DNA from 3 places in the Streptomyces sp. NPDC001604 genome. Region 1 is predicted to be linked to each of the others. Evidence: riboswitches for the same ligand, from Rfam matches in the RefSeq annotation. Region 1 holds a riboswitch; each other region holds the start of a gene.
The links. Region 1 has a riboswitch for cyclic di-AMP ahead of ACFY1E_RS18020 (NlpC/P60 family protein). Riboswitches for the same ligand answer to the same signal wherever they lie in the genome.
Positions count from the first base shown of each region.

Region 2: it holds a riboswitch for cyclic di-AMP, as region 1 does, so the genes downstream of both, ACFY1E_RS21650 (peptidoglycan DD-metalloendopeptidase family protein) here and ACFY1E_RS18020 (NlpC/P60 family protein) in region 1, are expected to answer to the same signal.
Region 3: it holds a riboswitch for cyclic di-AMP, as region 1 does, so the genes downstream of both, ACFY1E_RS36875 (transglycosylase SLT domain-containing protein) here and ACFY1E_RS18020 (NlpC/P60 family protein) in region 1, are expected to answer to the same signal.

Region 1 covers NZ_JBIAUY010000005.1:447,889-457,694, forward strand. The annotation lists gene ACFY1E_RS18010 (M23 family metallopeptidase) at 1-810, shown strand, start outside; gene pcrA (DNA helicase PcrA) at 898-3,384, opposite strand; cyclic di-AMP (ydaO/yuaA leader) riboswitch at 3,708-3,878, shown strand; gene ACFY1E_RS18020 (NlpC/P60 family protein) at 3,887-5,041, shown strand; gene ACFY1E_RS18025 (tellurite resistance/C4-dicarboxylate transporter family protein) at 5,141-6,115, shown strand; gene ACFY1E_RS18030 (hypothetical protein) at 6,093-6,446, opposite strand; gene ACFY1E_RS18035 (NlpC/P60 family protein) at 6,861-7,922, shown strand; gene ACFY1E_RS18040 (LuxR C-terminal-related transcriptional regulator) at 7,940-8,665, opposite strand; gene ACFY1E_RS18045 (PspC domain-containing protein) at 8,665-9,806, opposite strand, start outside.
Region 2 covers NZ_JBIAUY010000007.1:208,875-218,680, forward strand. The annotation lists gene ACFY1E_RS21630 (MBL fold metallo-hydrolase) at 1-672, opposite strand, end outside; gene ACFY1E_RS21635 (Glu/Leu/Phe/Val dehydrogenase dimerization domain-containing protein) at 958-2,136, shown strand; gene ACFY1E_RS21640 (TetR/AcrR family transcriptional regulator) at 2,469-3,089, shown strand; gene ACFY1E_RS21645 (SGNH/GDSL hydrolase family protein) at 3,210-3,995, opposite strand; gene ACFY1E_RS21650 (peptidoglycan DD-metalloendopeptidase family protein) at 4,310-5,209, opposite strand; cyclic di-AMP (ydaO/yuaA leader) riboswitch at 5,214-5,372, opposite strand; gene ACFY1E_RS21655 (alpha-galactosidase) at 5,688-7,757, opposite strand; gene ACFY1E_RS21660 (tyrosine-protein phosphatase) at 7,928-8,725, shown strand; gene ACFY1E_RS21665 (DUF6126 family protein) at 8,743-8,868, opposite strand; gene ACFY1E_RS21670 (helix-turn-helix domain-containing protein) at 8,865-9,470, opposite strand; gene ACFY1E_RS21675 (aspartate aminotransferase family protein) at 9,546-9,806, opposite strand, start outside.
Region 3 covers NZ_JBIAUY010000018.1:121,266-131,071, reverse strand. The annotation lists gene ACFY1E_RS36890 (outer membrane lipoprotein carrier protein LolA) at 1-492, opposite strand, end outside; gene ACFY1E_RS36885 (CHRD domain-containing protein) at 748-1,695, opposite strand; gene ACFY1E_RS36880 (polyprenyl synthetase family protein) at 1,853-2,863, opposite strand; cyclic di-AMP (ydaO/yuaA leader) riboswitch at 3,544-3,713, shown strand; gene ACFY1E_RS36875 (transglycosylase SLT domain-containing protein) at 3,718-4,200, shown strand; gene ACFY1E_RS36870 (HAD family hydrolase) at 4,347-5,204, opposite strand; gene ACFY1E_RS36865 (FAD-dependent oxidoreductase) at 5,339-6,541, opposite strand; gene ACFY1E_RS36860 (ATP-grasp domain-containing protein) at 6,609-7,877, opposite strand; gene fahA (fumarylacetoacetase) at 8,120-9,349, shown strand; gene ACFY1E_RS36850 (M56 family metallopeptidase) at 9,561-9,806, shown strand, end outside.

The DNA.
Region 1 (9,806 bases):
TCGGTGGCCCCGCTCCTCGACGAGCAGGAAGAGGTCACGTCGGCTCCGGCGTCGCGCGCGGGCTCCCGCAGCGCGGCCCGTTCCCGCCGCCGCGCGCCCGCCAAACGGTCCGCGCTGCTGACCGTCGCCGTGCCCTCGGCGTGTGTGATGGGCGTGGCCGGTATCGCCGCCGCCTCCGTGGGCACCTTCACCGGCGACCAGGGCACCTCGACGACCGCGTCGGACGCCCATGCGGTGAAACCATCCGCCGCCAACAACAAGCTGGACACCCAGCTCCGGAGCCTCTCCGCCGGCGCCGACGACTTCGCCGACCGGGCCAGCCGTACGCAGGAGCGCATCGACCTCAAGGCCCAGCAGGAGGCCGAGAAGAAGAAGGCGGCAGCGGAGGCGGCCCGCAAGGAGCGGCTGCGTCCGAAGTACGTCCTTCCGGTCACCCAGAAGGGGCTCAGCGCCTACTTCGGCCAGGCAGGCATCAACTGGATGTCCGTGCACACCGGCATCGACTTCCCGGTCTCGTACGGCACGACGGTGATGGCCGCGACCGACGGCACCGTCCGCACGCAGTGGAACAGTGCGTACGGGAACATGATGATAGTGACCGCGAAGGACGGCACGGAGACGTGGTACTGCCACCTCTCCAGCTATCGCGTCGCCTCCGGTACGACGGTCAAGGCCGGCGACCCGATCGCGTACTCCGGGAACTCCGGCAACTCGACCGGCCCGCACCTGCACTTCGAGGTCCGCCCGGGCGGGGGTTCGGCGATCGACCCGCTGCCGTGGCTGCGGAGTCATGGGCTGGACCCGACGTAGGAGAGCCGGGGGTTGCGCCCCCAGACCCCCCATGTCCGGCCTGAACGGCCTCGTCCTCAAATGCCGGACGGGCTGTTGCAGTTACTCCTACAGCTTCTCCACCGGTGCGTACCTCAGCAGCAGGCGCTTCGGCTTGGTGTCGCCGAAGTCGATCGTCGCCTCGGCGTTGCCTCCCGTGCCCTTCACGGCCACGACCGTGCCGAGCCCGAACTGGTCGTGAGTGACCCGATCGCCCACGGCCAGCGAGACCACCGGCTTCTCGGAGGCGCGGCTCGTGGCGAAGCCGGACGCGCCCGACGCCGACGAGCGCGAGCGGGAGGAGGACAAAGAGGCGGCAAGGCCCGACGCCGGGCCGGAGGAGACCGGGGCGGTGGCGCCCGTCCGCTTCCAGTCGACGTGCTGTGCCGGGATCTCCTCCAGGAACCGGGAGGGCGGGTTGTACGACGGCTGCCCCCACGCGCTGCGCAGCGACGACCGGGTCAGATACAGCCGCTCACGCGCGCGCGTGATGCCGACGTACGCGAGCCGCCGTTCCTCCTCCAGTTCCTTGGTCTGGCCGAGGGCGCGCATGTGCGGGAAGACGCCGTCCTCCATGCCGGTGAGGAAGACGACCGGGAACTCGAGGCCCTTGGCGGTGTGCAGGGTCATCAGGGTGATGACTCCGGAGCCGTCCTCGTCCTCGTCGGGGATCTGGTCGGAGTCGGCGACGAGCGCGACGCGTTCCAGGAAGTCGGCGAGGGAGCCGGACTCCTCGCCCTCACCGGACTCCTGCTCGAACTCCAGGGCCACGGCGGCAAGTTCCTGGAGGTTCTCGATGCGGGTCTCGTCCTGCGGGTCGGTGGAGGCCTGCAACTCGGCGAGGTAGCCGGTGCGTTCGAGGATCGCCTCCAGGACGGTCGCCGGGCCCGCGCCGGACTCGACGATCGTCCGGAGGTCCTCCATCAGTGTGTTGAACCGCTTGACGGCGTTGGCCGACCGCGCGGCCATGCCGTACGCCTCGTCGACGCGGCGCAGCGCCTGCGGGAAGCTGATCTTCTCCCGCTGGGCGAGGGCGTCGATCATCGCCTCCGCGCGGTCGCCGATGCCGCGCTTGGGGACGTTGAGGATGCGGCGCAGCGGCACCGAGTCCTCGGGGTTGGCCAGCACCCGCAGGTAGGCCAGGACGTCCCGGACCTCCTTGCGCTCGTAGAAGCGGACACCGCCGACGACCTTGTAGGGCAGGCCGACGCGGATGAAGACCTCTTCGAAGACACGGGACTGGGCGTTGGTGCGGTAGAAGACGGCGACGTCCGAGGCCTTCGCCTCGCCGGCGTCCGTGAGACGGTCTATCTCGTCGGCGACGAACTGGGCCTCGTCGTGCTCGGTGTCGGCGACGTAGCCGGTGATGCGGGCGCCCGCGCCGGCGTTCGTCCACAGGTTCTTGGGGCGGCGGGACTCGTTGCGCTCGATGACCGCGTTCGCGGCGGAGAGGATCGTCTGGGTGGAGCGGTAGTTCTGCTCCAGCAGGATCGTCGTCGCGTCCGGGTAGTCCTCCTCGAACTGGAGGATGTTGCGGATCGTCGCACCGCGGAAGGCGTAGATCGACTGGTCGGCGTCGCCCACGACGCACAGTTCGGCGGGCTGCAGGTCGTACTCGTTCGGCGGTACGTCCTCGTCGTGCGCCCCGGTGCCGACGAGTTCCCGTACGAGCGCGTACTGGGCGTGGTTGGTGTCCTGGTACTCGTCGACCAGGACGTGCCGGAAGCGGCGGCGGTAGTGCTCGGCGACGTCCGGGAAGGCGCGCAGCAGGTTGACCGTCGTCATGATCAGGTCGTCGAAGTCGAGGGCGTTCGCCTCGCGCAGCCGCGACTGGTACATGGCGTAGGCCTGGGCGAGGGTCTTCTCGAAGCCGTCGGCGGCCTGGGCGGCGAAGTCCTCCTCGTCGATCAGCTCGTTCTTCAGGTTCGAGATCTTGGCGCTGAAGGACTTAGGCGGGTAGCGCTTGGGGTCGAGATCCAGGTCGCGGCAGACCAGGGCCATCAGGCGCTTGCTGTCGGCGGCGTCGTAGATCGAGAAGGAGGAGGTGAAGCCGAGCTTCTTCGACTCCCTCCGCAGGATGCGCACACACGCGCTGTGGAAGGTCATCACCCACATCGCGTTCGCGCGCGGGCCGACGAGCTGCTCGACGCGCTCCTTCATCTCGCCCGCGGCCTTGTTGGTGAAGGTGATCGCGAGGACCTGGCCCGGATGCACGTTCCGTTCGCCCAGGAGGTAGGCGATGCGGTGGGTGAGCACGCGGGTCTTGCCGGATCCGGCGCCGGCCACGATGAGCAGGGGGCTGCCGGAGTGGACGACGGCCGCGCGCTGGTTCTCGTTCAGCCCGTCCAGGAGCGCGGCCGGGTCGATCGCCGGGCGGGGGGCACCGTTGCGGTAGTAGGCCTCCCGGTCCGGTGGCACGTCGAACTTCCCGCCGAACAGATCGTCCGGAACCGGCTCCGGTCCGTGATCGCCCTCGGGCGGCGGCGGAGGTTCCTCCTCGTGCCCCCGGGGGGCCTGGAGGTTCGCCAGGAAGCTGTCGTCAAAGAGGCTGCTCATCGCTCTCCGAGTCTAGGGTGCCCCACTGACAGCCCGCCGCCGCCCTGAGCACATCGCCGGAATCCTCGGGCTCCCCTGGGCCTCCACGGCCGCAGAATCCCCGATTCTTCCAGACCTGGCCGCCAGGCGTCCTCTCGCTCTCCAGAACCGTGCCGTCACGGACCGTGATCGAATCCTCCCGGATTGCCGACCACGTGCGACCCGCTGACCGAAGGTCACGAAAATGTATCGGGCATATCGAACATCAACCTTCACAGGGGCCACACGAGTTGGCTACCGTTCCGGCAGGCCGCACGACCCCCACCGGCGAACGTCGCCGGGCCGCGCGGCCTCCGCCGAGTCCGGGGCGCCGCCGCGCATCCGGAGCCGGGGACCCACACCGACCTTGGGGTGAATCGGTCTCCTCCCTTTCGGGGCACGGACCGTAGGGCAACCCTTCCGAACCACCCGCCCGAACCCGACAGCTAACTCGGTAGGCGGAGCATGGAAGGAGTCGCCTCCCTTGGCGTCGCACCGCAAGTCGCGCCCCGCGGGTACGCGCGTAGCAGGCATACGCACCCCCGCCCTCGCCACGGCCGCCCTCACCTCGGTGGCCCTGCTGTCCCAGTCGGCGAACGCCGCCCCCGCCGCCGACGGCAAGCCCAGCCTCGAAGAGGTCGAGAAGAAGGTCGACGACCTCTACCGCCAGGCGGAGTCGGCCACCGAGAAGTACAACGCGGCCAAAGAGAAGACCACCAAGCAGCGCAAGAACGTCGACACCCTCCTCGACGACGTCGCCAAGCGCATGCAGAAGCTCAACGAGGAGCGGGACCGGCTCGGCTCCTTCGCCGCGGCCCAGTACCGGACCGGAGCCGCCGCACCCGACACGGCGACCTTCCTGCTCGCGGACTCTCCGCAGGACTACTTCGACCAGACGCAGCTGATGGGGCGGCTGACCTCCCGTCAGAAGAGCGCGGTCGACGAGTACTTCACCGAGCAGTCCGCGACGATGAAGAAGCGCCAGGAGGCCTCCAGGAGCCTCGAGACGCTGACCGCGACACAGAGCGACCTGCAGACCGCCAAGTCCGCGGTGCAGAAGAAGCTCTCCGACGCGCGCGAGTTGCTGTCGAAGCTGACCGCCGAGGAGAAGGCGCGGCTCGCGGCGATCCAGAAGCAGCAGCAGGAGGCGGCGGCCCGTAAGGCTGCTGAGCTGGCGAAGCAGCAGGCGGCGGCGGAGAAGGCCAAGGAAGAGGCCGCGGCCCAGGACGGCGGCTCCACCTCGGGCGCGGGATCCACCTCCGCCGGCGACTCCTCGTACGCCACCAAGGCCGAGAAGGCGCTCGCCTTCGCCCGCGCGCAGATCGGCAAACCGTACGTCTGGGGCGCCACCGGCCCCGAGTCCTACGACTGCTCCGGCCTCACCCAGGCCGCATGGAAGGCCGCCGGCGTCGACCTCCCCCGTACCACCTACGACCAGGTCAACGCCGGCACCACGGTCTCGCTGGCCGACGCCCGGCCCGGCGACCTGATCTTCTTCTACGACGACATCAGCCACGTCGGCATCTACATCGGCAACGGCATGATGATCCACGCCCCGAAGCCCGGCGCGTACGTCCGCGAGGAGTCGATCTACTACGGCGGCGAATCGATCATCCACAGCGTGGTACGGCCTGCCTGAGGCACCAGAGGGCAGGGCACGCGCGCGTGCGGGGCAGTTTGTGATGCACGCGCGCGTGGCCCGCCCTCAACCCGAGCCGCACTCCTTAGCATCGGCCCCATGTCCGGCCCGACCTTCCTCCGCGCCCGGTGGGCGCAGCGTTCGCCGGCGGCCGGGGCCGCCGTGATGGCGACCGGCAGTGTCACGCTCGGACTGCATCTGACGGGGCACGAGGTGCTGTCGCGGATCGCCCTGGGGCTGGCCTGTGTCTCCTGGGCGGTGCTTGCGGCGGGCTTCGGCGTCCGGCTGGTGCGGGAACCGGAGAGGTGGCGGGCGGAGGCGGGGACGCCGGGGGCGCTGAACGCCGTCGCGGCGACCGCAGTCCTCGGCACCCGGTTCTCCGCCCTCGGACGGCAGACCCTCGCCGAGGCCCTGCTCGCGCTGGCGGCCGTGCTGTGGCCGCTGCTGCTGGTGCAGGTCGCACGGCACTGGCGGCGTCACATGCCCGGCGCGGTGTTCCTGTGCTGCGTGGCCACGCAGGGGCTCGCGGTGCTCGGCGCCACGCTCGCCGAGGTCGAGGCGACGGCATGGCTCGCGCACGCGGCGCTCGCGCTGTTCTGGCTCGGCCTCGTCCTCTACGGCTGCGTGCTGGCCCTGTTCGATCTGCGACAGGTGACGGAAGGGCTGGGCGACCAGTGGGTGGCGGGCGGCGCGCTCGCCATCTCGGCACTCGCCGGATCGAAGCTCGTCGCGGCGGACAGCGCGCGCCTGTACCTGTGGGACGACGACGACCGCGGTGTCCTGCGCGCCGTCACCGTGGCGCTGCTCGTGCTCGACCTGGCCTGGTACGCCGTACTGCTCGTCGCCGAGGCGGTCCGGCCGCGGCGCGGCTACGACGTGCGGCGCTGGGCGACCGTTTTCCCGATGGGGATGACGGCGACGGCCGTACTGTCCGTCGCCGCCGCCCTCGACGCCCCGTGGCTGAGGCGGCCCGGGGAGGTGCTGCTGTGGATCGCGGTGGCGGCGTGGCTGGCCGTTGCCGCGGGGGCCGTCGCCGCGGCCCGCGCCGGCATCAGGTCCACAGCACCGCGATGAAGATGTTCGCCGTGGTGAGCAGGCCCACCAGCCCGAACAGGCTCTTGTCGATCTTCTCCTCGTCCCGCTTCACATAGACCAGGCCGAGGATCACGATCAGCAGGGCCAGCTTGATCCCGATCTTGATGTTGTTGACGTGATGGTCGTCGGCCTGGTTGAGGCCGACCAGGATCGCGCCCGTGACCAGCATCGTCAGCGCACCGTGCAGCATCCCCGGGACGAAACGGGCCTCGCCGCGGCCCATCGCCTTCATCTGGGTGAGGAAGCCGCCGAGGAGCGCGGCGATGCCGACGATGTGCAGGCCGACGAAGAGATGGATGAGTACGTCCATGAGGCCGGAGCTTAAACAGGGGCGCACGGGGCGCCGGACACCGCCCCCGGCCTTCATCGGTGGATCCTGCATATATGCGGCCCATAGCACCCCGTCATCCGTACGGGTCCCGGAACCGTCACATCGGTCAGCGCACTGCGTGAAGTCGACGGTGCGAGTCCTGGATCACGGCCGCATACGGTCACCCGGCGATCCGTCCGGGGCACTTCCGCACATCCCGTTACCGGGCCGACACAGACAGGTTTAGCGTCCTCCACCAGGTGACCGGCTCCCCACCGCCGCCCGGGCCAGGGGCGGCAGTCGGCCACCACCGCCGAGAAGGTCCGGCGGCGGCCCGCTCCCCCTGTGCGGGCCGCCGCCGGACGCGTAAGCCGCCCCGGAACGGGGGGTCCTACGAAAGGACGGGCAGTCCACGTGGCAGCGCACCGAAAGCCCAGTCGGCGCTCGCTCAGCGGCAGTCCGGCCCGGACGGCGTTCACGATCGCCGTGGCGGGCGCGGCGACCGCGACGGGCTTCGACGGGACCGGGCACGCCGAGCCGGACCTGACGCCGACGCAGGTCAGGGCGGAGGTGGACAAGCTGTACCAGGAGGCGGAGGCCGCCACCGAGAAGTACGACGGGGCGAAGGAGCAGGCCGACGCCGCCGAGCGGCGGCTGTCGGCGCTGCGGGACGAGGCGGCGCGCAAGACGGACCGGCTCAACTCGGCGCGGGACGAGCTGGGTTCGATCGCCGCGGCGCAGTACCGGGGCGGCGGTCTCGACCCGGCACTGCAACTCGCGCTGTCGGACGACCCCGACCACTATCTCGAGGGCGCCGAGTTCGTCGACCGGGCGGGCACCCGGCAGGCAGCGGCCGTGGCGGACGTACGCCAACAGCTGCGGGAGATCGAGCAGTTGCGCGGGGCCGCCCGCATCGAGCTGGCCGGGCTCAGGTCGCGGCAGGCGGAGCTGAAGCGGGACGAGAAGACGATCACCGGGAAGCTGGATGCGGCGCGGCGCCTGGTGTCCCGGTTGTCGGCCGCCGAGCGCGCCCGGCTCGGGGACGGCGGCAACCGCGCCTCACGGTCCGCCACGGGTGCCCGGGACGGCCTTGTGCCCCTGGGAACGGCGACCGCCGAGGCGCCCGACTCCCGTGCCGCGGCGGCCCTCTCGTATGCGTACTCCAAGCTCGGCAGCCCCTATGTGTGGGGCGCGACCGGCCCGGACGCCTTCGACTGCTCGGGCCTCGTCCAGGCCGCCTACCGCTCCGCGGGCATCTCCCTGCCCCGCACGACGTATGCCCAGATCGACGCCGGCCGCCGCGTATCCCGCTCCGAACTGGCCCCGGGCGACCTGGTGTTCTTCTACTCCGGCATCAGCCACGTCGGCATCTACGTCGGCAACGGCATGATGATCCACGCCCCGAATCCGTCGGAGCCCGTGAAGATCGCGCCGGTCGACGAGATGCCGTTCGCGGGCGCCACACGCGTGGTGTGAGCTTCGGACGGACGCCCTCAGACCAGCCGTCGCGCCGTAGCCCACCGCGTCAGTTCGTGCCGGTTCGACAACTGCAACTTCCGCAGGACCGCCGAGACATGGGACTCGACCGTCTTCACGGAGATGAACAACTGCTTGGCGATCTCCTTGTACGCATACCCCCGGGCGATCAGACGCAGCACCTCCCGCTCGCGCTGGGTGAGACGGTCGAGGTCCTCGTCGACCGGCGGGGCGTCGGTGGAGGCGAACGCGTCGAGGACGAAGCCCGCCAGACGCGGGGAGAAGACGGCGTCGCCCTCCTGCACGCGGAAGATGGAGTTGACGAGGTCCGTGCCGGTGATCGTCTTGGTGACGTAGCCGCGGGCGCCGCCCCGGATCACTCCGATCACGTCCTCCGCCGCGTCCGACACGGACAGCGCGAGGAATCGGACCGGCTGCTCGGCGTCCGCCATCAACGCGGCGCAGCGGCGCAGGACTTCGACGCCACCGCCGCCCGGGAGGTGCACGTCGAGGAGGACCACCTCGGGGCGGGTCGCGGTGATGACCGTGACCGCCTGGTCGACGTCCGCGGCCTCACCGACGACCTCGACTCCGGTCTGCTCGGTCTGGCCGATCTCGGCCTGGACTCCCGTACGGAACATACGGTGGTCGTCGACGAGGACCACACGCACGTGCCGTTCGCCCGCGCCACCGCCGGCCGCCGGCTCCACAGGCTCCGCGTTCCCCTCGGTCGGGTCGCTCATCACGTCTTCTCCGCCCTCTCCATCTCCAGCTCGACCTCCGTGCCGCCGTCCGGCACCGCGCGCAGCCGCGCCGTACCGCCGTGGCGCTCCATGCGGCCGATGATCGATTCTCTGACGCCCATGCGGTCGGCGGGTATCGAGTCCAGGTCGAAGCCGGGGCCGCGGTCCCGGACCGACACGAAGACGGTCTTTCCCTCGACTTCGGCGTAGACCTGTACGGCGCCGCCCTCGCCACCGTACTTGGCGGCGTTCACCATCGCCTCGCGCGCGGCCTGCATCTGCGCGCCGATCCTCTCGTCGAGCGGGCAGTCGCCGACGATGACGACCTCTATGGGGACGCCGTGCTTGTCCTCCACCTCCGCGGCGTTGCGGCGCACCGCGTCGGCCAGGTCGGTGGGTTCGTCGGCCTCGTCCTTGCCGGTGCCCTCGGGCTTGTAGAGCCAGGTGCGCAGGTCGCGCTCCTGGGCGCGGGCCAGGCGGCGCACCTCGTTCGCGTTCTCCGCGTTGCGCTGGATCAGGGTCAGGGTGTGCAGCACGGAGTCGTGGACATGGGCGGCGACCTCGGCGCGCTCCTGCGCGCGGATGCGCATCAGGCGCTCCTCGGAGAGGTCCTGGGTCATACGGACGAGATAGGGCCCCGCGAGGAGCGTTATCCCGACGAGGACCGCGAGGGCCGCCTGCAGGACGGAGCCGAGGTGGGCGGCGGAGCCCTGGAGCACGAAGATGCCGGAGACGCCGGCGGTGACGAGGAGGACACCGCCTGCCGCGCGCAGCAGGGTGAGCGTGCGCCGGCGGCTGCCGACCTCGACCCAGCGGGCCCGGCGGGCGTTGTCCGCCTGGCGCCAGACGAGGGCGACGCCCGCGCCGACGAGGACGGCGGGCCAGAGGTAGGCCTTGGCTCCGCCGCCCACCTTCACATTGCCCACGAAGACCAGGGCCACGACGACCATGAGGAGCAGGGCGACGATCTGGCCCTTGTCCGGCTTGCGGGCGACGAGTCTGCGACGGCCGTCCGGCGAGGTTTCGGTGGTGACCAGCGAAGGGGGTTTCTGGCCGCCGACGCCACCGACGCCGAGCGGCACGAAGAACCAGAACGCGGCATACAGCAGCGCGCCCAGGCCGTCCGCCATGAACAGGCCCA
Region 2 (9,806 bases), on a different contig from region 1:
GCCGCAGAAGTGGCGGGCGGGGGTGGCGGTCAGGGTGAGGCCGCCGACCTTGGTCGCCTCGTGCCAGTCCAGCTCGCGCAGCCGGTCGGCGGAGACGCCCCAGTGTTCGAGGTGGGCGCCGACGCCGAGGGGGACGGCGAACAGCGTGTCCGTGTCGGCCAGCGCCTTGATGGTGGGCAGGTCCAGGTGGTCGTAGTGGTCGTGCGAGATGACGACGACGTCGACCGGGCCGAGCGCGGCGATCGGCAGCGGTGCCGGGTGCAGTCGCTTGGGGCCGACGAAGGAGAACGGGGAGCAGCGCTCGCCCCACACGGGGTCGAAGAGCACCCGCCGTCCGTCGATCTCGGCGAGCACACTGGAGTGGCCCATCCAGGTCAGCCGCAGTCCGGTGGCCGGCGGTTTCGCGATGTCGGCGAGCGTCGTGGGGTGCACCGGGATCGCGCCCTTGGGGGCGCGCCGGGGGCGCTCGTCCTTGTCGAAGAAGACCTTCGCGAAGTCCAGCGTGGAACCGGAGGGCCGGGTCCGTGCGGTGCCTCCGGGATTCTGGAAGACCCCGTCCTTGAAGTGCGGTGATCTGCGGATGCGCGCGAGACGCTCACCGCTCGGGTCCGCGCCGAAGCCCGCGGGCTGCAGCGCGCGGAGCCCGGAGCTCAGGGAACGGAAACCGGACACGGGACCTCCAGATGGAGTCGATGAGGCATTCCATTATGGTCGGCTCCTCCGACAACACCTGGGTCGTCCGGGTCGCTGCGGCCCATTCCAAGGAAAGCCCAAAGATTGCCTACCGCTCGGTGAACGGCGGACCGTCGGCGTCCATTCCCGTCGCCCGCCGGCGCCGAGTTGACCGATCCGCCCGTTGACAGGGTGTGCTCCCGGTTTCGATACTGACTGCCCATTCAGTAAACGAGGCCTTCGGCACTCTGTCGCCCCCTTGATCACCAGCCGCGAGGAGATCGCATGACCGCCCCCCTGATGTCGGTCACCTGGACCGACCACCTCACCGGCCGCCAGGGCTTCCTGGTCGTCGACCGGCTGGTGCGCGGTGTGTCCAGCGGCGGACTGCGCATGCGCGCGGGCTGCACCCTGGACGAGGTGGCCGGCCTCGCGCGCGGGATGACCATGAAGGAGGCGCTGCACTACAACCCCGAGGGCCGGTACGTCCCTCTGGGCGGCGCCAAGGGCGGCATCGACTGCGATCCCCAGGACCCGGGCGCGTACGCAGTGCTGGTGCGCTATCTGCGCGCCATGAAGCCGTACGTCGAAAGCTTCTGGACCACAGGGGAGGACCTCGGCCTGAGCCAAGACCTGGTGGACCGGGCGGCGGCCGAGGCGGGGCTGGTGTCGTCGATCCAGGCCGTGTATCCCCTCCTCGACGACGAGGCGGAGGCGCGGCGGCGGCTCGCGGACGCCTTCGCGATCGAGGTGGACGGCATCGGTCTTGACGAGCTGGTCGGCGGGTGCGGGGTCGCCGAGTCGGCGCTCGCAGCTCTGGACCGGGCCGGGGTGGCGTACGCCGGAACCCGCGTGGCCGTGCAGGGGTTGGGCACGATGGGCGGGGCGACGGCGCGTTTCCTCGCCCGCGCCGGGCTCACCGTCGTCGCCGTCGCCGACATCAAGGGCACCATCGCCAACCCGGCGGGCCTCGACGTCGAGGCGCTGCTCGCCGCGCGGGACGCGTACGGCACCGTGGACCGTGCGGCCCTGCGCCCCGGCGACCGTGAACTGCCGGGCGACGCCTGGCTGTCGGCGGAGGCGGAGGTGCTCGTGCCCGCGGCGGTCTCGTACGCGATCGACACCGCCGACCAGGAGCGGATCACCGCCCGCTGGATCGTCGAGGCGGCCAACATGCCGGTACTGCCCGAGGCGGAGGAGCTGCTGGCCGCGCGCGGGGTGACCGTGCTGCCGGACGTGGTCGTCAACTCCGCGACGAACGCCTGGTGGTGGTGGACCCTGTTCGGCGACATCGGCCCGGACGCTCAGGAGGCGTTCGCCCACACCCGCCGTTCGATGCGTGCCCTGACTGAGCAGATGCTCGCCCGCGCGGAGGCCGACGGCACGAGCCCGCGAGCGGCCGCCCACGCCATCGTCGCGGACCGGCTGCCGGTGATCGCGCAACGCTTCGGCTGGTACCGGTGACGACGGTCCGGACACGCGTGCCGGACACCCCGGCCGCCGGGAAGAACACAGGCAGGACTACGGCCGCACCACGCACCCTCTCGAACCCGCCAAACGCCGACCTCGCCCGCGCCCAAGGAGGCGTTCGGCCGCCCACGCCGTCGCGGACCGCCTGCCGGTGATCGCGCAACGCTTCGGCTGGTACCGGTGACAACGGTCCGGACACGCGTGCCGGACACCCCGGCCGCCGGGAAGAACACAAGCAGGACTACGGCCGCACCACGCACCCTCTCGAACCCGCCAAACGCCGACCTCGCCCGGCGTCACCAGCGGCGACGGAATAGGGTGACCGCGTGGCGAGAGTGCGGTTGAGTGTGGCCGAGCGGCGCGAGGAGTTGCTGCGGGCCGCCATCGGGCAGATCGAGGCGCGGGGTGTGGCGGCGGTCAGGATCGCCGACGTGGCCTCGGCGCTCGGTGTGAGCAACGCGCTGGTGCTGTACCACTTCTCCACCAAGGAGAAGCTGGTCGCCGCCGCCTTCACCTTCGCGGCCGAGGACGACCTCGCGCATCTGCGCAAGCTTCTCGGCCGCCGTACGACGGCGCTGCGGCGACTGCGGTCGGCGGTGCGCTGGTACGCGCCGACGGGCCAGGCCAAGGGCTGGCGGCTGTGGATCGAGGGCTGGGCGGCGGCGCTGCGCGAGCCCGCGCTGCAGGAGGTCACACGCCACCTCGACAAGCAGTGGAAGGCGGCGATCGCCGAGGTCGTCGCGGAGGGCGTGGCCGCGGGCGAGTTCCACTGCCCGGACCCGCACGGCGCGGCCCTGCGGCTGACCGCCCTGCTGGACGGGCTCGCCGTGCAGCTGACCTCGTACGCCGGTGCGGTGTCGCGGGCGCGGGCGCAGGAGTGGGTGGACGAGGCGCTGGCCCGGGAACTGGGGCTGGAGCGGGCGGCGTTGACGGCTTCGGAGCACTGAGCCCCCGCACTCGGCGGGGGCTCGCGCCACCGGGCCGCTTCACCGCCCGTCGCAGCGAGGGCCGTACTCAACCGTCCAGAGCGCCCCGCCCAGCACGGTTCCAGGCGACCCCGGCAGCCCTCAGGCCACCGAAGCGATCCGCATCTTGATGTCGTCGGGCGACAGTGCACCCTTCGCGGTGACGTGGTCCCCGGACGACTCGCCGCGCAGTCGGCGGCCGATCCACGGCACCAGGTACTCGCGCGCCCAGTGCACGTCGTCCCGTCGCACCTCGAGGGTGCCGCGCGGCGGGAGCGGCGGCCAGGGCTGGTCCGGGTCGGCCGGCACCTCGAGACCGAGGACCTGCCCGGCGCGCAGCGCCACGCGCGTGTGCCCCTCGGGCGAGAGGTGGAGGCGGTCGCCGTCCCACGCCCTGCGGTCCTGGACGGACTTCAGGGACCACAGGTCGAGAACGGGACAGCCGTACCGGTCGGCGATGGCCCGGACATGACCGTTGTAGGTGGCGATCTTGCCGCGCAGGTGCTTGAGCACGGGGACGCCTCGGGTGTCGAAGCCGGTGGTCACCATGACCGTGCCGGCGACTTCGGTGAGCCGGGCCACCGCCCGCTCGAAGCGCTCGGCGACCTCGTCGGGGTCGGTGCCGGGACGGATGATGTCGTTGCCGCCCGCACAGAAGGAGACCAGGTCCGGCGCCAGTTCGACGGCTTTGGGTACCTGGTCCTCCACGATCTGGTCGAGCAGTTTGCCGCGCACGGCGAGGTTCGTGTACCTGAAGTCGCCCTCGGGTCGCCGGTCGGCGAGGAGCACCGCGAACCGGTCGGCCCAGCCGACGAACGCTCCGTCGGGGCCGGGGTCGCCGACGCCCTCGGTGAAGCTGTCCCCCACCGCAACGTACGACCCGATCACTGATCTGCTGTCACTCTTCGAATCGTCTGCCACATCGACCATGATTCACCTTTGAATGTGACCTACGCGACCGTAGGAAAGGGTTGACGCGCGGTGAGATAAGCCACTTCTAAAGTGTTCGCCAAGCCCGGAATAACCCTCCTACCAGGGACGTTGAGGCGTCAGCGATGTTGCGGGGCGAGCCTTCGACCCTCAAGTCGGCGGTACGCGAATGGTGTTCGGCAGACATGGCGCAGCCGGACACACCGAAGGCCGGACCCGGGGATCGGGGTCCGGCCTTCGGCGGCTGTCAGGCAGGTGGTTGTGAGGAGAGGTCAGCCGACGCCGACGCCCTTCGAGCGGAGGTAGGCGACCGGGTCGACGTCGGAGCCGTAGTCGGGCGTGGTGCGGATCTCGAAGTGCAGGTGCGGGCCGGTCACGTTGCCGGTCGCGCCGGAGAGGCCGAGCTGCTGGCCCGCGGCCACGGTCTGGCCGGCCGAGACGGAGATCTGGGACATGTGGCCGTACTGGGCGTAGTAGCCGTCGGCGAGCCTGACGACGACCTGGTTGCCGTAGGCGCCGCCCCAGCCCGCGGAGACGACGGTTCCCGCGCCCACGGACTTGATGGAGGTGCCGGTCGGGACGACGAAGTCGACGCCGGTGTGGTAGCCGCTGGACCACATGCTGCCGGCCACGTGGTAGCCGGTGCCGATGGTGCCGCCGATCACCGGGAGGGTGAAGCCGGTGGGGGCGGACTCGGAGGCCTTGGTGGCGGTCGCCTTGGCCGCCGACGAGGACGTCTTCGAGGCGGACGAGGGCGACGACTGGGTGGTGTGCGTCGCGGCCTTCCGGCCGATCGTCAGCTTGAGGCCCGGGTGGATCAGCGACGGGTCGTCACCGACGGCCCGGCGGTTGTCCGAGTAGAGCCTGTGCCAGCCGCCGGCGACATGCTGCTCTTCGGCGATCTTCGAGAGGTAGTCGCCGGTCCGCACCGAATAGGTCCGCACGCCCGCATTCCCTGCGGCGCTCTTCCGGTCCGCCTTCTTCTCGGCGACCGGAAGGGACTGGACGGCCTTTTTCGAAACCGTCTGGGAAACGGACTGGGTGGTGGCGGCATGGGCGCCGGTGGCCCCCATGAGCGGGAGAGCGAGTGCGGCGCCACCGGTTCCGGCGACGGCGATGGAGCGGGTGAAGCGCTGGGGCTTCGGACGACGGTGCTTACCCTTCGCGGGCATGACGAATTCCTCTCCGGCGCCTGCGAGGTGAGCTGTCGGGTTCGGACTGGAGATGCCCGGCCGCGCATGCGACGCGGCTTTACCCCTAGCCGTTCCGGAGACCGGAACAGGCTGTTGTACCTGTGGGTCCCCCGCTCCTGCCGTTCACGGGTGAGTTCTGCGGGCACCGGGCGGCGGCAGGATTGGGCGTCCGTCCGGATTGGTGGCGAACGTAAGCGACTGGGACGCAAAGGAACAAGTGCCGGTTCCCCGTGAAAGCGTTTCTATTGATCCCTTGAGGGAAAAGCGGGTGACCCTGCGTGAATTCCCGGGTGATCGTCTCCGTCAAACGCCTTGTAAAGCCCTGGAATTACGTGGACATGACGCGCCACGCACCGTCACGGATATGACGCTCCTCACGTGCCCCTGCCCCAGGGTCCCCTATTCATGAGCGAGTTGGAATGAAGGGGTGGAAGGAGCGCCAATCCGGACAGAAGGCTCAGATGCGCCGCAGACGGAAAACTGCCGCGTCGAAGTCACCGCGCAATCCGGTACGCAGTCCGTGGTGCAGCAATACGGCACCGCTGTGGATTTCGCCCGTTTCAGGGCATTCATACGACGCTGTCGGTTCGAGGCCCCGAAGTCGCAGCGCCGGTACGGGCTCGCCGTGGCTCTGTGCCTGGAGCCAGGCGAGGACGACCGCCTCGTCCCCTCGCACGTACTGCACCGCACTCAGCCCGCCCCGCGGCGGCCGCAGCCGGTAGAGGTCGCCGTGCTGCACCAGTGGCCGGATCTCCTTGTAGAGCGCCACCCACTCGCCGGCCTCGGCCAGCTCCTCCTCGGTCCACCGGGTGAGGTCCCCGCCGACCCCGAGCACGCCGGCCATGGAGCTCACGAACCGGAAGCGCAGCGAGCTGACCCGGCCGTTGAGCTGGGTGTTCGGGCTGTCTGTGACCCAGGCGGCCATCACCCGCGCGGGGTGGATCTGGCTGAAGCCGTGCTGGATGGCGAGCCGGTCGAGCGGGTCGGTGTTGTCGGAGGTCCACACCTGGTCCGTACGGCTCATGATCCCGAGGTCGATCCGTCCGCCGCCGCCCGAGCAGGACTCGAAGGCGACATCGGGGTGGGCAGCCCGCAGTCGGTCCAACAGGGCGTACAGGGCGCGGACATGATCGACCCAGAGGCGCTGCGGGTAGGGTTCCCCGGGCCAGCCCGCGTCGGTGAAGCAGCGGTTGAAGTCCCACTTCACATAGTCGATCGGGGCGCTGGAGAGAAGCGCGTCGAGCTGTTCCCAGAGGTATTCCTGGACGTCTTCCCGGGCCAGGTTCAGAACGAGCTGGTTGCGGAATTCCGTCCGCTTTCGTCCCGGTTGGAACTGCACCCAGTCGGGGTGGGCGCGGTAGAGCTCGCTGTCCGGGTTGACCATCTCGGGCTCGACCCAGATGCCGAACTGCATCCCGAGGGCGTGCACATAGTCCGCGAGGGGCTTGAGGCCGTTCGGGAAGCGGTCCCGGTTGACCGTCCAGTCGCCGAGTCCGGCGCGGTCGCTGGTGCGCTTGCCGAACCAGCCGTCGTCGACCACGAACAGCTCGACGCCGATCGCCGCGGCCCGCCGCGCCAGGGTGCCCTGCTGCTCCTCGGAGATGTCGAACTCCGTGGCCTCCCAGGAGTTGAACAGCACCGGCCGGTCCTGGTCGGCGTCGGGGATGACGTATGCGCGCTGGTAGGCGTGCCAGGCGCGGCTCGCGCCGCCGAAGCCGCCGTCGCTCCACAGACCGGCGAAGACGGGGGTGGGGTACGACTCCCCCGGCTCCAGCCGCAGCAGCCCGGAGTCGTCGTAACCGGCGCCGCCGGTGATCTGCACGCGGGCGTCCGGGAGTTGCGCCACCGCGATCCGCCAGGAACCCGACCAGCCCAGAGCGCAGCCGTAGACCTCGCCGCGTTCCTCGGTGGCATCGGTGTCGAGGGCGACCCAGGGCAGGTACTGGTGGCCGGTGTGGCCGCGGCGGCTGCCGATGATCTTCTCGCCGTAGGTGAGAGGCGAGGCGGTCAGCCGGGACTCGGCGGCCCAGCGGCCGTGCAGCTGGGACAGCCGCCAGTCCTCGCGATCGGGCAGTGTCCAGGTCGCGGAGTCGGCGCGCAGGAGCTCCAGGGCGGGCCCCTCGTTGTCGAGGGTCACCCAGCGTTCCACGACGTCGTGCCGCATCCGGTAGTGCAGTGTGATCGCGAGCCCGCCGTCCCGGAAGACCAGCCGGAGGTGGTCCCCCTCCGCCTCGTACTGCTCGAAGCGCCACTCGGTGCCGCGCCGCTCGTCGCTGCGCACGGACAGGGCGGGCCGCACGAAGCGGGGGCCGCCCTCCACGGGGTACTCCTCGCGCCCGTCGAGCGGGGACTCGAAGGGCCGGTAGTCGGGCAGCGGGCGGACGGCGAGTGCCTCGGCGTCGGCGAGCGCGATCCGGGGGCCCCAGTGCAGGTGCAGCAGCTCGTCGTCCTCGGTGAGGTGGACGGCGTAACTGCTGGCCGGCCCCGAGAGGAGCCACGTACGGCCGTTGTCTGCGATCTCCAGCATCAAGCCCTCACACGTCCGAACAGGTGCGACCAATCCGCAACATCATCAAGGCACGTGGGGCCTGGTCGCAACGCCTGTGGACAACTCATTGCCTCAGGAATCCATGTCGTATCGTCGGGAGAGCGCCCGACGACGAGCCGCGCCGATCGGGCGGACTGGGAGGAGCCCCCGTGACGCAGCAGGTGCCGTCGACCGAACCCGAGCTCTCCGGAGTCCGCAACTTCCGTGATGTGGGAGGACTTCCGACGGTGGACGGACGGCGGGTGCGCTACGGGGTGCTGTACCGCAGCGGCCACCTCGCGCACGCGACCGAGGAGGACGCCGAGTTCCTGTCCTCCCTGGGGCTGCACACCATCTTCGACTTCCGCAACGCCGCGGACCAGAAGCTGGAGGGCCCGGACGTCGAGCTGTCGGGCGTGCGCAATGTGAACCTCCCCCTGACGGACCCGGCGGACGGCGCCGGGTTCTGGAAGATGGTCAGGGAGGGCGAGATCGAGCAGCTGCGCGAGCTCCTCGGCGACGGCAAGGCGTCGAACCGCATGATCGTCTCCTACCGCAGGATCATCAAGGAGCGCACCACCGAGCACGCGCGCGTGCTGCGCTCGCTCGCCGAGGACAGTGTGCCCGCCCTGATGCACTGCGCGGCGGGCAAGGACCGTGCGGGCCTGTCCATAGCGGTGACCCTGCTCGCGCTGGGCGTCGAGCGCGAGGCGATCGTCGCGGACTACCTGGAGTCGAACGCCAAGCACCGCCGCTACAAGGTGCACCGCAGCAGCCGCTCCGCCGCGGCCTACTCCCCCGAGGTGATGGAGCTGCTCAGTCCCCTGTTCGAGGCGCGCGCCGAGTATCTGACGGCGGCCTTCGAGACGATCGAGGGGACGTGGGGCGACGTCGACACCTATCTGGAGCAGGGCCTGGGGCTCACCCCGGAACTCCGCGGGCTGCTGCGCGAGCGGCTGCTCGACTGATCGCACCTGACATTCCGCTATTTCGCCCCCACCGCGAACAGCAGGTAGACGAAGGCCGCGAAGAGGTGCCCCACCGCGATGTAGATGATCAGGCGCACCCACAGGGCGCGGGGGAACTTCTCCTCCATGTTGCTGTTGCTCATGGCATCTCTCCGGTGATCGGGCCCAGACACAGCGTGGCCGTCGGGCTCTGCAGCAGGGTGTGCACGAACAGGAGCTCCACGCCGTCGGGATCCTGGGCGGCGAGCCGGTGCGGGGTCAGCGAGTCGAAGTGGGCGCTGTCGCCGGGGGCGAGCCGGTGCGTGGCGTCCCCGAGGCGCAGCCGCAGCCGTCCCTTGAGGACGTACAGCCACTCCTCGCCGGGGTGCACCCGCACGATGTCGCCCTGCGAGCCGTGCGGCACGTGGACCCGCAGGGCCTGCATCCCTCGGCCGGGCGCGCCGGCCTGGAAGTAGGTCCAGCCGCCGGCGGCGGTCGGTTCCATCTCGGCGGCGCGCACCACGGCGTCCTGGTCGGCGACCGTCTCGCCCAGCAGCTCGGACACCGTCGTACCGTAGATACGCGCGAGCGCGAGCAGCATCGGCAGCGACGGCTGACGCTGCCCGGTCTCCAGCCGGGAGAGATGTGCCGCCGACAGCCCGGCGGCACGCGCCGCGGCCTCCAGCGTGAGGGAGGCACGACGGCGCAGCGCGCGCAGCTGGGGTGCGACAGCGGGAAGCTCCGCTTCGGCTTCCTGAGAGCTCATGCCCTCCATTCAGCCGGAGCTTTGCCCCTCCGGCAAATTTCTTGCCTCAGAGGCAAGAACACCGATCGCAACCGTCTACCGGTTGGCGACCGCCTGCTTCACCAGCGTCTTGCTGAAGTCCCACATCAGGCCGCCGCCGCTGTGCGCGTCATCCATGACGGCGGTGAACGCGTCGACGAACCGGTCCACGTCCTGCTCGCCGATGATCAGCGGCGGGATCAGCTTGATCACCTCCAGGTGGTCGCCGGAGACCTGGGTGAGGATCCGGTGCCGCTGCAGCAGCGGTACCACGACCATCTGCGCGAACAGGCCCTTGCGTGCAGCCTGCAGCATCGT
Region 3 (9,806 bases), on a different contig from region 1:
CGACTGGCTGTCGTAGCCCCAGACGTCCTTGCCGTTGTGGATGATGCTGTATTCGGCCGCGTTCTCCAGCAGCGACAGCTTCTGCCTGTCCTGGCCGTCGGCCGCGACGCGCAGGGTGTGCGTGCCGGTGGCGAGTTCCGTGAGCTTGGAGGTCGGGTCGGCGGACGAGCCGTCGCCCGACCTGCCGGCGCCGGACGTCAGGCTGCTCTCCAGACCGCCGAGGTCCGGCAGCCCCAGGTCCGTGGTGATCTTCACGGTGCCGGACACCTGCTGTACGTCCGACTTGGCGATCTTGTCGATGAGTTGCTGCGCGCTGATCTTCGGCAGGTCGGGGTCACCGGAGTCGGCGAGCGCCGGGACCAGCCCGATGGTCGCCGCCGCCACCCCCACCACCGCGACCGGGACGACGTACCGCGCGGCCTTGCGACGACCCGCGCGCAGGTCGTCGGCCTCCCCGGCGGTCGTGCTGTCGTCGGATTCGTACGGTGCCATGTGTGCGCTACCTCCGTCGTCGGCGGCGGCTTGTCCAACTCGCGTGTTTCCGTTGTCCACCCCGAGCCGCCATTCTCACCCGAATCGGTGATCAGTGGTGATTTCCGTGGTTTCCATCTCACCAAATCGGCCAGGAGGAAGCGTCAGCCCCGGGGGCCAACTCCGTGTACACCTGGGGTATGACGCGAGAGGGCGGCGCCTGCCCCGACCCGTAGGGGTCGTAGGAGGGAAGACGCCGCCCGAGGTGAGCTCCCGTCAGTTCTGCAGGAAGACGTAGTCCGCCCGGTACGGGACTCCTACGATCTCGCCGGGCGTGCAGGAGCCGGCCGGGGCCACTCCGCCCACGGTGTTGAGCCGCAGGATCTCGGTGGTGTTCGCGAGCAGGCCGTGGTGCTTGCCGGACCGGGTGGCCTTGAGGTCGAGCTCGGGGATGTTGCCGTCCCCGTTCGGAGTCTTGGACAGGACGGCTCCGGTCACCGCGCTTCCGTCCGGTGCGACCCACTGCGGCGTACCGGAGTTGGGCGCGACGAAGGAGTGCCGGATACCGCCGCCGAGCAGGGCGCCGACATCCCGCTGGGCGAAGGCGTAGCCCCCGGCGGCGGCAGGCTTGCACTCGTAGATCTGCTTGCCCTTGATCACGGACGCCTGGAAGTTGTGCAGGGCGTCACGGAAGTCGAAGGCGGCGACGGTGACCTTGTGGAGCTGGCCACGGACGGCTCCGCCGGGGAACTCGGTGGTGTGCAGATTGGCGTAGAACGAACCGGGGTCGGACTTGAGAGCGGCGAGCAGGGCGGCGTCCTTGACCTGGACCGTGCCGGTGACGCTGTGCCGCTTGCTGTTCTTCAGCAGGTCGGTGAAGTCGACCTTGACGCCGCCGTTGGTGCCCTTGGCGCCCTGGTGGATGTGGAGCATGGTCGGTTTGCCGGTGCCGCGCCAGGTCACGGCGACGGACACCTTGTCGTCCTGCACCTTGATGAACTCGAGAGCGGCGCCGTCCTGGTCACCGACGGCCGGACCGCCCGCGACGGGCACCTCGTTGGCCCCGCGCAGACTGGCGGCCAGAAGGGTTCCCCCGGTGCCGTCGGACGCGGCCCCTCCGGTGGCGTGGGCCGGGATCACCGCGGCGGCGATCCCCCCGGCGGCGGCCACCGCGACAGCGGTGGCCATCAGGCTCTTACGGCGCTTCGAGAACGTCGTGTTCATGCGCATGATTCTGTTGTCTCCCCGTAGACGGGCCGACACCCCCTGCGTCGGCCTTCTGAGGATGACTACGGAAGCGATCTCATTCTGGACTCAGTCCAGATGTGTGACGTACGCCACATCGCTTGGAGTGCAGGTCAGAGCCCGCTCGAACGGCAGCTCAGCCGGCCCGATGCACCACGGCGTCACACATCTCCATCAGCGCGAGCTTCGCATCGCACTCCGGCAGCGGAGCCAGCGCCGCTCGCGCGTCCTCCGCGTAGCGCACCGTGTCCCGGCGCGCCTGCTCCAGCGCCGGGTGCGCCCGGAGTCCGGCGAGCGCCTCGGCGTGCCGCGCGTCGTCGCTCAGGTCGGAGTCCAGCAGCTCGCACAGGGCGATGTCCTCGGCAAGCCCCAGCCGGGCCGCCCGCTCCCGCAGCCGCAGCACCGGAAGCGTGGGGACCCCCTCGCGGAGGTCGGTGCCCGGGGTCTTGCCGGACTCGCGCGACTCGGAGGCGATGTCCAGTACGTCGTCCGCCAGCTGGAAGGCGACTCCGAGCCGCTCCCCGTACTGCGTGAGCACGTCCACGACCGTCTCGTCGGCGCCCGACATCATCGCCCCGAAGCGGCACGACACGGCCACCAGCGAGCCCGTCTTGCCGCCCAGCACGTCCAGGTAGTGGTCGACCGGATCCCGGCCGTCCTGCGGCCCCGCCGTCTCCAGGATCTGCCCGGTGACCAGGCGCTCGAACGCCTCGGCCTGCACCCGGACCGCCTCGGGCCCGAGGTCGGCGAGGATGTGCGAGGCGCGCGCGAACAGGAAGTCGCCGGTGAGGACCGCCACCGAGTTGCCCCAGCGGGTGTTGGCGCTGTCGACGCCGCGCCGCACGGCGGCCTCGTCCATCACGTCGTCGTGGTACAGCGTCGCCAGATGGGTCAGCTCCACCACCACGGCCGAGGGCACGACCCCCGGTGCATACGGGTCGCCGAACTGGGCGGCGAGCATCACGAGCAGCGGGCGGAACCGCTTCCCGCCCGCCCGCACCAGGTGCTGGGCGGCCTCCGTGATGAAGGGCACCTCACTCTTGGTGGCTTCGAGCAAACCTTCCTCGACGGCCGCCAATCCGGCCTGGACATCGGCTTCCAGAGCCTGGTCCCGCACGCTCAGCCCGAACGGCCCGACGACGGTCACGAGGGGTCTCCTGTCTGCTGGTGTCTACTGGCGGTTACACGGTTTGTCGATAGGTCGCTGACATCACTCAAGTCAGCGTATCCGGTCACCTTTCGATCACCGATGCCGCCCACCCGTCCAGCCTGGGCGGTATCGGATCACGACCGGTATGTTTTCGATCAACCGATAAGAACGGATATCCATCGACTTGTCTATCGGGGTGTCGGCCGGCGCGCCTCTCGGCGTGTCCCCCGGTGCGTCCGTACGAGTCGGTACGCCCGAGTGCCCTTCCCTCAGGAAACGACTCACGAGGACCTCCGGATCCCGGCACGGGGTGCTCGACGGGCGACCGCCATGACAACGACGTGCACCACACGCCAGGTTCCGCTTTCGCCCCCCAATGAGGCGATGGGCGGCTGGTTGACCACGAGTTGGGGCCATTGCCCTATTTGCCACTCTTGCGAATGCCGGTGACTTGACTCACACGGCAGTACGGGCCGACAAGCGCTGCCCTCTCGCCGGTTCCCCTCTCCCGTACGCGAGTTGAGACTTGGCAACCGCAAAGGATCAAGTGCCCCATAAGCCTCAGAGCAAGGTCAACAGGCGTGATCTGTGAGGCCGACCCTTGTTCCCGCCATGTGCTCTCGCATACGTTCCCGGCCTGTCGGGTGGACGCCGAATCCTGCCGCCGCCCGGACACGACCATCGACCAACTGACTCGCACGGCAGGAGCGGGGGAACCAGGTAGGCCGCCGGACCGGGCATCGTCCCGGGCCGGCTAGGGGTGAAGTCGCGTGGCCGTACGGCTGCGCGGCCGGGCATCTCCCCGCCCGAACCCGACAGCTCACCTCGCAGGCGACGGAGAGGATCCCGCCATGCCTGCAACAGGTCAGCACCGCCGTCCCAGAAGCAACCGCCTCGCCCGCAAGCTCGCCGTCACCGGTACCGGCGCCGCCGTTCTCGCCCTCCCGCTCATCGGGGCGAACAGCGCGTCCGCGGCCACCCCGACCGTCGCCAACGTGAAGTCGATGGGCTACGCCGACAACCTCGACGGCTGGATCCGGGGCGCCCTCCAGGTCATGAAGCAGAACGGTATCCCCGGGACGTACAACGGCATTTACCGCAACATCATCCGCGAGTCCTCGGGCGACCCGGCCGCCATCAACAACTGGGACTCGAACGCGGTCGCCGGCACCCCGTCCAAGGGACTGCTGCAGGTCATCGACCCGACGTTCCTCGCCTACCATGTGCCCGGCACGGCGATGAACCCCTTCGACCCGATCGCGAACATCACGGCCGCCTGCAAGTACGCCGCCGCGCGGTACGGGTCGATCGACAACGTGTTCGGTGCGTACTGAGCACTCCGTGGGAGTGCCGCGATCGGCCGTTCGTCGGCTGCGGCGCCTTCGTGGCTGGTCGCGCCCCGCGGCGGAGCCGCAAGTCAATACAGCCCCGCGCCCCTGAAGGAGCGCTGCCGTAACGTAGCGGACTTCGCTGAGGCCGCTCAGAGCTCCTCCAGCTCTCCGAGTTCATGGAGCTCATCGAGCTCCCCGAACTCGAAGAACATTCGCTCGAGGACGACGGCGATGCCGTCGTCCTCGTTCGACAGGGTGATCTCGTCGGCCACCGCCTTGAGTTCGGGGTGGGCATTGGCCATGGCGACGCCGTGGGCGGCCCAGTCGAACATGGGGATGTCGTTGGGCATGTCACCGAAGGCGATCGTCTGCTCGGGGCCGAGTCCCAGGTGCGCGGCGGCCAGTGCGAGGCCCGTCGCCTTGGTGATGCCGCATGGCTGGAGTTCGACGGTCCCCGGTCCCGACATGGTGACGGTGGCCAGCGAACCCACCACCGAGCGCGCCGTCGCCGCCAACTCGTCGTCGGACAGGGCGGGATGGCGCAGCAGCACCTTGCTGATGGGTTCGCACCACAGGTCGTCGCGCCGGTCGACGCGGACCGCCGGCAGCGTCGGATGCGGCATCAGATAGCCCGGTTCGATGAGCGTGAGTCCCTCCACACCGTCCTGGTCGACAGCCGCGTACACCTGGCCCACCTCGGCCTCGATCTTGCCGAGGGCGGTCTCGGCCAGCTCCCGGTCCAGGGTGACGGACCACAGCAGACGGTCCGCGCCCACGTCGTAGACCTGCGCGCCCTGCCCGCACACCGCGAGCCCCCTGCCGCCCAGTTGGTCGAAGAGCGGCCGCACCCTGGGGGCCGGCCGGCCCGTCACGACCAGGTGCCGGGCGCCGGCCCCGGCGACCCGTGCCAGAGCGGCGAGGGACCGGTCGGAGAGCGTGTCGTCGCCTCGGAGCAGCGTGCCGTCCAGGTCGGTGGCGATGAGTGCATATGCGGTGGGTGCGGCCATGATCAGAGAATACGGACAGGACGCCCCACCGACTCATCGCGAACCGGACGACGGCCGATTGCCCCACCGTCCCTCGCTCAACTCCCCTATCCTTGTGGGCTCTTCATCGTCCGGCGGGAGCCCGCGGCCGCTGCCTAGCCGTGCGCTGCCGCCAGGTGTTTGGCCAGCCTCGGAGAGGCGAACTCGGTGCCGCAGACGAAGCGCATCACCGGGCCGTACGACGCCGCGGCCGGCAGGCCGGTGAAGTACAGGCCGGGGACCGAGGAGACGTATCCCGCGCCCAGTTTGGGGGTGCCGCGGCTCACCGCGAGACGCGTGCGCAGTTCGTGGCCCAGGAAGTCCATGGCCGCGATGTCCACCCGGTATCCGGTGGCCGCGATGACATGGTCCGCGGACATGTCCAGGATGCGGCCCGTGTGGGTACGCACCCTCAGCTTGCAGCAGCCGTCGGCCGCGTCCGCCCCCACGATCCGGTCGACCTCGCTGACCTGAACCTTCCCCTCGAAGCGGTCACGCAGCCACCACGCCCCGAGCGGGCCGAGGACGCGCCGCACCAGGTAGTGGCGGGTCTCGGCCGGCAGATAGCGGTAGGGGTGCGGGTAGTAGCTGAGGGCCCACAGGGACCAGGCGCGGCCGAAGGGCGACTCGGGGCGCAGCTTCGGCTGCTTCCACGGCGGTGCGCCGAAGGCGACCCTGCCGCGGCCGCGGGAGACCACCCGCACCTGTGCGCCCGCCTCCGCCGCCAGCGCCGCCGTCTCCAGCGCGGACTGGCCTGCGCCGACCACGATCAGTTCCTTGCCGGCGTAGCGCGTGAGGTCGTGCTGCTGGGAGCTGTGGGAGACCGGGCCCGTGGGGGTGGGTCCGTCCGCCGCGGCGGTGGCCAGTTCGGCCGGCAGGTGTGCGAGGCCGGACAGGCCGGTCGCCACGACGACCGCGCGGGCGGTGAACAACTCCCCGGAGTCCAGTTTGAGTTCGAAGCCGCCGCCCTTGTGCCGGTCCACCGAGACCACCCGCACCTGCTCCAGTTCGGGCACCAGCTTCTGCTGGAACCACTCGCCGTAGGAGATGAAGGTCTCGACGGGGATGATGTCCTCGTCCGTCACCAGCCGCCTGATGCCGGCGGCGTCGCAGTAGTCGGCGAGTGTGTGGCCCTGCTGCGGCGCGTCCAGACTGGAGGCGGCAGGGGTCGACTTGAGGAGCATTCCGGCGGGCATGTGGTCGCGCCAGCTGACCATGGGCTCGCCGAAGACACGGACCGGCAGTCCGCGGGCTCGGAGATGGGCGGCGGTCGACAGGCCGAAGGGCCCGGCGCCGATGACTGCAACCGGTTGAATCACGAAGTCCCTCCCCAGGACGCTCACTTCGTCACTTCGTGTGGTTCGTCTCGGACCGCTGACCGGTCGGCTAGCCGCCCGAACTGGTGGAGCTGCCACGGCGGTTGGTCCGCCACAGCTGGTACAGATGCTTCGCGCCCGGCCGTACGAAGCGCGCGAGCATCGTGAGGAACGGCAGCGGGTCGTCACCCGCGAGCCAGGCCAGCTCCGTCCCGCTCGCGTGCGCCGGTGCGTGCGGCGTCGTATAGCCGCTGCGGCGGTAGGCGAGCAGGGCGGGCAGGTCGATGTTCTCCACGATGTACCGGTGGCCGGCCCGCTGTTCCCCCTCCGGGACGGAGCGGCCGGTCAGGTCCAGATGCATGGCGCGGACGACGTCCACCCCCGACTCGTTCTCGAACAGCCGGAACTGGGCGCCCATGCGTGGATTGAAGTCGAGGAGTTTGTACTGTCCGTCGCGCCGGTCGAAGCGCAGGTCGAGGTCGATGACGCCGGTGAAGCCGATCTGTTTGATGAAACGCGCGGCGATGTCCGCGAGTTCCGGATTGTCGACCACATACGCATTGGCCGTCATGCCCGCGTGCGGCGGCCAGGAGCGCACCTTCACGCCCGTGAACATCGCGAGCGGCGTCGAGTCCTGGTCGAAGTAGGCGTGCACGATCCAGTCCTCGGCGTCCTCCCTGGGCAGGTACTCCTGGAGGATCACCCCGGGACACTCGCCCCAGTCGCGGGCCAGGCCGAGCAGGCCCTCGCGGGTGGCGATCCGCGTCGTGCCGTTCACCGCCGGCCGTTTGCGCCGTACGAAGGCCTCACGGTTCTTGGCCACCACCGGGAAGCGGGCCTTCTCGGCGAACGTGACGATGTCGTCGTACGACTGCGGGAAGGCGGCCGTGGGGCTCGGGATGCCGTGTTCCACGCACAGTTCGTGCAGGCCCTGCTTGCTCGCGAGGCGGCGGGGCAGGGCGGGCTCGACCCGCGGGAACAGGAAGCGGCCGGCGAGTTCGTCCTGGTGCTCGGCGATCAGGACGGCTGCCTCCTCGTCGGTGGGGACGAGGACGGTGGGGCGGCCGATGCGGCGCCCGATGCGCAGCAGGCCCTCCACCAGACGGGCGGGTTCCTCCGTGCCGGTGGTCGGCCAGACGAAGGCTTTCTCGAGGTAGCGGGAGGAGGCGGCGGGTGTGTAACGGTCCTCGGTGATCGCGTACATGGGCACGCCGAGGCGGCCCAGGCTGCGGATCGCACCCACACCGCCGTGGTGCAGCGGGTAGTCGCCGAACTTGACGATCAGGCCGGGCACTTCACGGTCGGCCGCGAACGGCACACTGCGCGTGCTGCTGGCCACGGGTCCCCCCACGTGTCCCCCCTACGGACCGGACCCACCCCGTCCGTGTCCCCCAAAGGACGCTAAGCCGGAATTGCCACATCCGACAAGCCCAATTCGGACATTGCAAACTCTTTAGACACTGCCCAAGACCGGCCACGCGGCCGTAACGTGTGGCGCGGCCACCCAGCAGCCGTATAACGGTTCGCGCAGGTGGCACACGACAGACGGCTCGCGACACAGTGAGAGTGAGGCAGCACCCCATGCCCCCCTTCGATGTCCCCGAGGGCGATCCCTTCGGTCCGCACAACCTTCCGTACGGCGTCTTCTCCCCCGCCGGCTCGACGGAGCGGACCGTCGGCGTCCGGCTCGGCGACCAGGTCCTGGACGCGGGCGCGGCGGCGCGGGCGCTCGGCTCGCCGTACGCCTCCCTGCTCGCGCAGCCCTCGCTGAACCCGCTGCTCGCCGCGGGCCGCACCGCCTGGTCGGACGTGCGGCGCGCCCTGACGGCGTGGGTGACGGTACCGGCGCACCAGGAGGCGGTAGGGGCGTTCCTGCATCCGCTGGCGTCGGTGACGCTCCACCTCCCGTTCGAGGTCGCGGACTACGTCGACTTCTACGCCTCGGAGAACCACGCCCGCAACGTCGGCCAGATCTTCCGCCCGGACGCCGCGGACTCGCTGACGCCCAACTGGAAGCACCTCCCGATCGGTTACCACGGGCGGTCGGGAACGGTCGTGGTGTCGGGTACGGACGTCGTACGGCCGTCCGGGCAGCGCAAGGCCCCGGCCGATGCGGCGCCCGTCTTCGGGCCGTCCGTCCGCCTGGACATCGAGGCCGAGGTCGGTTTCGTGGTGGGTGTGCCCTCGGAGCGCGGGCGCCCGGTGGCGCTCGGCGACTTCCGGGAGCATGTCTTCGGCCTGTGCCTGCTCAACGACTGGTCCGCGCGCGACATCCAGGCCTGGGAGTACGTCCCCCTCGGCCCGTTCCTCGGCAAGTCCTTCGCCACGTCGGTGTCGGCGTGGATCACCCCGCTGGACGCCCTGGAGGAGGCGCGGGTGGCGCCCCCGGAGCGGACCCATGCGCTGCTGCCGTATCTGGACGACGCGGCCGACTCGGGTCACGAGCCCGGCGGGTACGACCTTCGGATCTCCGTCGCGATCAACGGTTCCGTCGTCTCCGAGCCGCCGTTCTCCACCATGTACTGGACGGCCGCGCAGCAGCTGGCCCATATGACGGTGAACGGCGCCTCCCTGCGGACCGGCGACCTGTACGGGTCGGGCACGGTGAGCGGCCCGGAGCCCGCGCAGCGCGGGTCGCTCCTCGAGCTGACCTGGAACGGGCGCGATCCGCTGGAACTTCCCGAGGGCAAGCGGACGTTCCTGGAGGACGGGGACGTGGTGACGTTGTCGGCGTGGGCGCCCGGACCGGGCGGAACCCGCGTGGGTCTCGGCGAGGTGAGCGGACGGATCGTGGCAGGCGCGACGGAGTGAGCGGGAGTTGCGGGACGTGACGGCGGCGGTACGGGTCGTGCGGACGGTCGTACGAGACGTGCGAGATGTACGGGGTGTGTCGTACGGGATGGCCGTCGTCCCCTGACTCCTGCGCCGTTCGCCGTCATACTGGCGGCGGGCGTCTTGTGCGCCGAGCCGCACCACCGCACCGCCCCGCCCCTTCCTCCGACCAGGATCCGGAGACCGTGGCATGACCGTCTGTCTGCTCCTGCTGAGCGTCGTCGCCCTGATGGCCGCCGTGCCGGTGCCGCGTGCGCTGGTGCGGTCGGCGTGGCCCGAGCGGGAGCCCGTGGTCGCGCTGTGGGTGTGGCAGTGCCTGGTCGCCACCGTCCTGCTGTGCTGTCTGACGGCGCTCGTGCTGGGCGCGGCCGCCGTCTTCCACACCTTCCGCGACCACGTCTTCGCGCCGGCGCCGCCGGCCGTGACCGCGGCGTAC